Linked DNA regions of Phytohabitans houttuyneae. The protein of the gene in region 2 interacts with the protein of the main gene of each other region in a pairwise test. Links are inferred from orthologs where the notes say so. Each region holds a gene or a part of one and is shown on either strand. Other genes may lie near its edges.

The links.
Region 1: the proteins of Phou_RS31810 (region 2) and Phou_RS38205 interact in binary tests that used the Escherichia coli proteins (3 or more experiments, as listed by UniProt). The link is inferred for Phytohabitans houttuyneae from one-to-one orthologs.

Annotation. Positions count from the first base shown.
Region 1 is NZ_BLPF01000003.1:742,942-746,717, forward strand. Bases 659-3,439 are described here. They hold Phou_RS38205 (nucleotide exchange factor GrpE), read left to right. Parts: upstream 659-1,690; coding sequence 1,691-2,188; downstream 2,189-3,439. Other genes in these bases: dnaK (molecular chaperone DnaK), read left to right, coding at 659-1,667; Phou_RS53735 (DnaJ domain-containing protein), read left to right, coding at 2,195-2,578; Phou_RS53740 (J domain-containing protein), read left to right, coding at 2,542-3,069; Phou_RS38215 (chaperone modulator CbpM), read left to right, coding at 3,066-3,374; clpB (ATP-dependent chaperone ClpB), read left to right, coding at 3,356-3,439. In the rest of the region: more of dnaK, read left to right, coding at 1-658; more of clpB, read left to right, coding at 3,440-3,776. UniProt on the Escherichia coli protein: Participates actively in the response to hyperosmotic and heat shock by preventing the aggregation of stress-denatured proteins, in association with DnaK and GrpE. It is the nucleotide exchange factor for DnaK and may function as a thermosensor.
Region 2 is NZ_BLPF01000002.1:1,897,922-1,901,751, forward strand. Bases 641-3,475 are described here. They hold Phou_RS31810 (Nramp family divalent metal transporter), read right to left. Parts: upstream 2,748-3,475; coding sequence 1,533-2,747; downstream 641-1,532. Other genes in these bases: Phou_RS31805 (CoA-acylating methylmalonate-semialdehyde dehydrogenase), read right to left, coding at 641-1,439; Phou_RS31815 (hypothetical protein), read left to right, coding at 2,839-3,306; Phou_RS54625 (TetR/AcrR family transcriptional regulator), read right to left, coding at 3,295-3,475. In the rest of the region: more of Phou_RS31805, read right to left, coding at 1-640; more of Phou_RS54625, read right to left, coding at 3,476-3,830. UniProt on the Escherichia coli protein: H(+)-stimulated, divalent metal cation uptake system. Involved in manganese and iron uptake. Can also transport cadmium, cobalt, zinc and to a lesser extent nickel and copper. Involved in response to reactive oxygen.

The DNA.
Region 1 (3,776 bases), on a different replicon or contig from region 2:
ACGAAGAGGTGAGCGAGGAGGCCAAGGCGGTCACGTTCGACGTGGTGCCCGGCCCGGAGGGGGCCGCGCGGTTCAACGTGCGGGACAAGCTGTACTCGCCCGAAGAGATCAGCGCGATGATCCTGCGCAAGCTGGCCGACGACGCGGGCAAGTTCCTCGGTGAAAAGGTCAACCAGGCCGTGATCACCGTGCCGGCGTACTTCAACGACGCCCAGCGCACCGCCACCAAGGACGCCGGGCGGATCGCCGGCCTGGAGGTGCTGCGCATCATCAACGAGCCGACCGCGGCCGCCCTCGCCTACGGGCTGGACAAGCGTCAGCACGAGACGGTGCTGGTCTTCGACCTGGGCGGCGGCACTTTCGACGTCAGCGTGCTCGACGTCGGCGACGGCGTCGTGGAGGTACGCGCGACAGCAGGAGACACGCACCTGGGCGGCGACGACTTCGACCGCCGCCTGGTAGACCACCTGGCCGACGAGTTTCAGCGGGAGCAGGGCATCGACCTGCGCAACGACCCGCAGGCACTGCAACGGCTCTTCGAGGCCGCCGAGAAGGCGAAGGTGGAGCTGAGCTCGGTGCCCCAGACGCAGGTGAGCTTGCCGTTCATCACCGCCGACGCGAACGGGCCCAAGCACTTGAACGCGTCCGTGACCCGGTCGACGTTCGAGCAGATCACCACCGACCTGATCGAGCGTTGCCTCGGGCCGGTGCGGCAAGCGATGTCGGACGCGAAGGTCACCGACAACGACCTGGACGAGGTGATCCTGGTCGGCGGATCGACCCGGATGCCCGCGGTGCAGGGGCTGGTCCGGCGGCTGACCGGTGGCAAGGACCCGAACATGACCGTGAACCCGGACGAGGTCGTCGCGATGGGTGCGGCGATCCAGGCCGGGGTGCTCACCGGTGAGGGCCCGGACGTGCTGCTGCTGGACGTGATCCCGCTGTCGCTGGGGCTGGAGACGCTCGGCGGCGTGATGACGAAGATTGTCGAGCGGAACACCACGATCCCGGTACGGCGTACCGAGGTCTTCTCCACCGCGGAGGACGACCAGTCCGCCGTGGACATCGTGGTGTTGCAGGGTGAGCGGGAGCGGGCGGCGGACAACCGGGTACTCGGCCGGTTCCGCCTGGAGGGCATCCGCCCCGCGCCGCGCGGCGAGCCGCAGGTGGAGGTCACGTTCGACGTGGACGCCAACGGCATCCTGAACGTCTCGGCCCGGGACAAGGACACCGGGGCGCAGCAGACGATCACCATCACCGACACCGGCAACCTGGATCGGTCCGATGTGGAGCGGATGATCGCCGAGGCCGAGCGGCACCGCGAGGAGGACGCCCGGCTACGCGAGACGGTCGACGCCCGCAACACGCTGGAGTCGGTGGCACACCAGGTGGAGCGCCGCCTCGGCGAGATCGGCGACGCGGCCCCAGAGCACGAGCGGGCCCGCGCGCAGATGCTGGTCGCCGACGCGCAGCAGGCATTGAAGGAAGGCGCGGCGCTGGACCGGCTGCGCGGCCTGACCAACGAGCTGCAACAGGTGGCACAGGCTCTGATGGCACGCGGTCAGCCCAGCGGGGGTCCCGACGGGGACGGCCGTGCACAGCAGCAAGGACAGCCCCGCGACCAAGGCGCCGACGACGTGATCGACGCCGACTTCACGCCGAGCTGAGCGCTGTCGTGTCTGATCAACAGATGGAGAACGGCCCGGTCCCCGTCGATACCAAATCCACAGTGGACGACGAGCGCACGGTGGCGGAGCTGGAGGACCGATGGCGGCGGGCGCTGGCTGACCTGGACAACCTGCGCAAGCGGTACGCCCGCGAGCTGGAGCGGGAGCGGGCCGCCGAGCGGGCCCGGGTAGCCTGCGCCTGGCTGCCAGTCCTGGACAACCTGGAGCTGGCGCTGGACCACGCGCAGCGCGATCTCAGCCACGACTCGGGGCCCCTGGCGCAGGGCCTGCTCGCCGTGCGGGACCAGGCGATCGTGGTGCTCGCCGGACTTGGATACGAGCGCCACGACGAGACCGGCATCCCGTTCGACCCGGAGCGGCACGAGGCTGTGGTCGCCCGTGCGGACGACCATGTGCCGCCCGGGACGGTCATCGAGGTGCTACGACCCGGATACGGCGACGGCGACCGCCAGCTGCGCCCGGCCGCCGTGGTGGTCTCCGCCGATACGCCGGGAGCGTAGCGCCTCATGCCGCGTGACTACTACGAGACGCTCGGGATCTCCCGGGACGCGTCGCCGGAGGAGGTGCAGCGGGCCTTTAGGACCCAGGCCCGCCGCTTCCACCCCGACGTCAACCGCAGTCCGGACGCGGAGGAGCGGTTCAAGCAGATCAACGAGGCGTACCAGGTGCTCTCCGACCCGGAGAGCCGCGAGCGGTACGACCGCTTCGGGCCGGACTTCCGGCGTGCGCCGCAGGACGGAAGCAGTCGTGGCGGCGCGCGCGGCGCCGGTACCCGTGGAACGCCTTTCACCGACGCGGACCTGGACCTGGACGAGCTGTTCGGCGGGCTGTTCGGCTTCGGCGGGCGGGGCCGATGGCCGGTGCCGACCAGGAGGCCGAGCTTGAGCTGAGCGTGGCCGAGGCGTTCCGGGGCGGCCGGCGCCGCATCACACTGGACGGCCGCGGCTACGACGTGAACATCCCGCCCGGCGTCACCGATGGCCAGCGGATCCGCCTCGCCGGGCAGGGCGGCCGCTCCCGTGGTGGCGCGGCGGCGGGCGACCTTTACCTGGTGGTGCGGATCGCACCGGATCCGCGGTACCGGGTGGAGGGTCGCGACCTGCACACCCGGCTGCCGGTGGCGCCGTGGGAGGCGGTGCTCGGCGCGCGGGTGCCGGTGCGCACGCCCGGCGGCGAGGCGCGGGTGAGCGTACCGGCCGGCTCGACGACCGGGCGGCGGCTGCGGCTGCGGGGCCAGGGTATGCCCAACCCGCGGGGCCCGGCCGGCGACCTGTACGCGGAGCTGGAGGTACAGGTGCCCACGCGGGTCACCGGCCGGGAACGCGACCTCTACGAGGAGCTGGGGAAGGTGTCCACATTCGACCCGCGGGAGAGTAGATGACCGGCTTCGCACTGGCCCGCCCGAACCGGTTGCGGCTGGACGCGTTCGCTCGCCAGCTGGGCCTGCATCCCCAGCTGGTACGGCGGTACGTGGCTCTGGGCCTGCTGGACGCGCATCGAGACCCGGGTGGCGAGCTGTGGTTCCGCCCCGCCGAGCTGGCCCGGGCCGGGCGGGTGCAGCGGCTGCATGCCGGGCTGCCACTCAACTACGCGGCCATCGGGCTGGTGCTGGACCTGCTGGAACGGATCGAGGAGCTGCAAACCACGCTGCGAAAGGGCGGGCGAGGGTGGACATCAACCGGCTGACCGAGAAATCCCAGGAGGCGCTGCACGACGCGCAGACCGCGGCGCTGCGGCAGGGACACACCGAAGTGGACGGTGAACACCTGCTGCTCGCACTCCTCGACCAGGCCGACGGGCTGGTACCCCGCCTGCTGGAGGGCACCGGCGCGGACGCCGCCGCGGCCCGGCGCGAGGCGGTGGCCGAGCTCGAACGGCGGCCTAGGGTCACCGGGCCCGGCGCCGAACCCGGCCAGGTCTTCATCACCCAGCGGCTCAACCGCGTGCTTGACGCCGCCGACCGGGAAGCCAAGCGGCTCAAGGACGAGTATGTCTCGGTCGAGCATCTGATCCTGGCGCTCGCGGACGAAGGGCCGCAGGCGGCCGCCGGCCGGGTGCTACGCGACCAGGGCGTCACCAAGGACAAGC
Region 2 (3,830 bases):
CTGGTCACGACCTTGCCACGGGTGAAGAAGTGGACCCCTTCCACGCCGTGCGCGTGGGTGTCGCCGAACAGCGACGCCTTCCAGCCGCCGAACGAGTAGTAGGCCATCGGCACCGGGATCGGCACGTTGACGCCGATCATCCCGACCTGGACGTCCTGCTCGAAGTCGCGGGCCACGCCGCCGTCGCGGGTGAACACGGCGACGCCGTTGCCGTACGGGTTGGCGTTCACCAGGTCCAGGGCCTCCTGGTACGTGTCCACGCGCACCACGTTCAGCACCGGACCGAAGATCTCCTCGGTGTAGATGCTCATCTCCGGCGTGACGTTGTCGAACAGCGTCGGCCCGAGCCAGAACCCGTCCGGCCGGTCCTCGACCCGCAGGTCCCGCCCGTCCACGACGAGCTTCGCGCCGGCCGCGACACCGGCGTCCACAAAGGACGCGACCCGGTCGCGGTGTGCCCTGGTGACCAGCGGCCCCATGTCGCAGCCCTGCGTGCCGTCGCCGACGCGCAGCTTCGCCATCCGCGAGGTGATGCGCGCGACCGCGTCGTCGGCGACCGGCCCCACCGTGACCAGCACGCTGACCGCCATGCACCGCTCTCCGGCCGAGCCGAACCCCGCGTTGACGGCGGCGTCGGCCACCACGTCGAGGTCGGCGTCCGGCAGCACCACCATGTGGTTCTTCGCGCCGCCGAGGGCCTGCACGCGCTTGCCGTTCGCGGTCGCCCGCTCGTACACGTACCGGGCGATCGGCGTCGAGCCGACGAAGCTGATCGCCGCGACGTCGGGGGAGTCCAGCAGCGCGTCCACGGCCACCTTGTCGCCCTGCAGGACGTTGAACACCCCGTCGGGCAGCCCCGCCTCCTTCCAGAGCTCGGCGACCCAGATGAGCGCCGTGGGGTCCTTCTCGCTGGGCTTGACCACGACGGTGTTTCCCGCCGCGATCGCGACCGGGTAGAACCACATCGGCACCATCGCCGGGAAGTTGAACGGGCTGATGATGCCCACCACCCCGAGCGGCTGCCGCTTGGAGTGGACGTTCACGCCGGTCGACACGCCTTCGGAGAAGGAACCCTTGAGCAGGTGCGGCATCCCGCAGGCGAACTCGACGACCTCCAGCCCGCGGGTCACCTCGCCGACCGCGTCCTCCAGCACCTTGCCGTGCTCGGCGGTGATGATGGCGGCCAGCTCCCGCTTGCGCGCGTTGAGCAGCTCCCGGAAGCGGAAGACGATGCGGGTGCGCGAGGACAGCGAGCTGCGGCCCCACGACGTGGCGGCGCGCGCCGCGGCGGCGATGACGTGCTGCGCGTCCGCCTCGTCCGCGAAGCAGACCGACGACGTGACCGCTCCGGTCGCGGGGTTGGTCACCTCTCCCCGCCGGGTCGACGTGCCGGTGTATTTCGCGTTGTCCACCCAGTGTTCGACGAGCGCCTCAGTCATGGCGCCAATCGTTCGGCACGTGCCACCGGCGGGACAATGGACACACTGTCAGAGCGGGCGCGGGGATCGCGGACAGCATGTCAACGGCCGTGTTCAGCCCGTGAACGTCAGGTACAGCAGCACGAGGTTGAGCGAGATGACACACGCCGCGACCGCCGAAGCGGCGGCGGTGGTCAGCGGATGGTTGGTGTGCGCACCCATCACCGCCCGCCGGCTGGTGAGAACCACCAGTGGGACGAGCGCGAACGGGATGCCCATCGAGAGCACCACCTGGGAGACCACGAGCGCGGCGCTGGGCTCGGCGCCCAGCGCCAGCACCACGATCGCCGGTATCACCGTGAGCGTCCGCCGCAGCGGCAACGGGATCCGCCGGCGCAGCAGGCCGTCCATCACCTCCGCGCCGGCCGCGCTGCCCACCGCCGTGGAGGCCAGCCCCGAGCCGAGCAGCGCCACCGCGAAGAGCAGCGCGACGCCGGCGCCGACCTCGGAGGAGAGCAGGGCGTGCACGCCGTGCAGCGTGTCGGTGCCGGGCAGCCGGTGCAGGCTCGACGCGGCGACGAGCAGCAGGGAGAGGTTGAGCAGGCCGGCGACCAGGAGCGCGGCGACGACGTCCGCGCGGGTCGCGGCGAGCGTGCGCCGGACGTCCAACCCGGCGCCGGGCGTGCGGAACCGCCCCGCGGTCAGGCCGGAGTGAAGGTAGATGACGTGCGGCATCACGGTGGCGCCGACGATGCCCGAGGCGAGCAGCACGCTGTCGGTGCCGGCGAAGGAGGGGACGAGGCCGCCGGCCATCGCGGCGCCCGGCGGGTCCACCACGAGCCCCGCCACGAAACCCGCGGCGATCAGCGCGAGAAAGCCCATGATGACGCGCTCCAGGGCGGGCTGGCCGTGCGCGTCGCCGACCCGGAGGATGAGCAGCGAGACCGCCGCCGTGCACAGCGCGCCCGCGACGAGCGGGAGGTCGAAAAGCAGCGCGAGCGCGATGGCGCCGCCGATGACCTCGGCCATGTCGGTGGCGACCGCGATCGCCTCGGCCTGCAGCCAGTACGCCACGCGGGTCTTCGTGCCGAGCCGGGTGCCGAGCTGGCCGGCGAGCGAGCGGTCGGTGACGACGCCGAGCTTGGCGGACAGGTACTGGACCAGGACCGCCATGACGTTGGCGAGCACGACGACCCAGACCAGCGTGTACCCGTAGCGGGCGCCCGCCGTGACGTTGGTGGCGACGTTGCCCGGGTCGACGTACGCGACCGCGGCGATGAACGCCGGACCGAGCAGCGTCAGTCCGCGCGCGGGTTTGGCTCTCAGCACGAGGACTCCGGGCGTGGATGTGGAGCAGGAATTTGCTCCGATTGGCTCGGGAGTCTAGGGCCGGGCGGGCGCCGATGCTAGCGTGATCGGCATGCGCACAGCCGTCGTCCGGGTGGTCATCGATCGGGACGGGGTCCTGTCCCCGGCGGACTACGAGGCGGGGCTGCGGCGGCTGCGCGAGCGGGGCACGGAGGTCGTGGCCTCGCCGGCCGGCCGCCTGCCCGACCGAAACCGCGAGGTCGAGCTGATCGTGCCGGGCCTGGACCCGGCCGACGTCGACAAGCACGCGACCGCCTGCGCCGAGGCGTTCGGCGTTCCGGCGGCGGCCGGCGTCGTCACGTACATCAGCCGGGGGACCGACGACGACGCCCACGGGGTGCTCGCCGCCTTCAAGGTCGACGGCACGGTGGAGCGGACGTTCGACGGCGACGGCGAGGTCGTCACGGTCACCCTCGATCCGGCCGGCATGCGGCGGGTGCCGGAGAGCCGGCTGCACACGGCCCTCGAGGCGGCGCTCAACTGCGAGGTGCGGATCCGGGCCACCCCGTCAGCGCGGTGACAGCACACCGCGCAGCAGGCTCTCCCGCAGGAAGGCGTGCGCCCGCGCCTCGCTGGTGCGCGCGTGCTCCTGGTACGGCACCCACAGCAGCGACCGGAAGTGCAGGGCGGTCTCCACCGGGTCGGCGACCTTGCGCAGCTGGCCCGCGCCGGTGCCGCGCCGCATGATCCTGCGCAGCTCGGCGAAGCGCTGCTCGGTCGCGATGAAGTAGTCGTGCAGCGGGCCGGTCGTCGTCTCCCGCCGGCTCCACCCGTACGAGACGATCCGCCCTTCCTCCGGGTAGCGGCGGTTCATGTACACGAACACCCGCGAGATGGCGTCCAGCGACTGCGGCACCGGCGAACCCGCGGTCACGATCGCCCGGAACGCCTTGTCGAACCGGTCGCCGTAGCTGCCGAGGATCTCCCCGAGCAGCGCCTCCTTGGACTCGATCCGGCGGTACAGCGTGCCCATCCGCACGCCGGCCGCGTTTGCCACGTCGCGGATCGTCGTGGCCTCGTAGCCGTGCCGGGCGAACTCCGCCC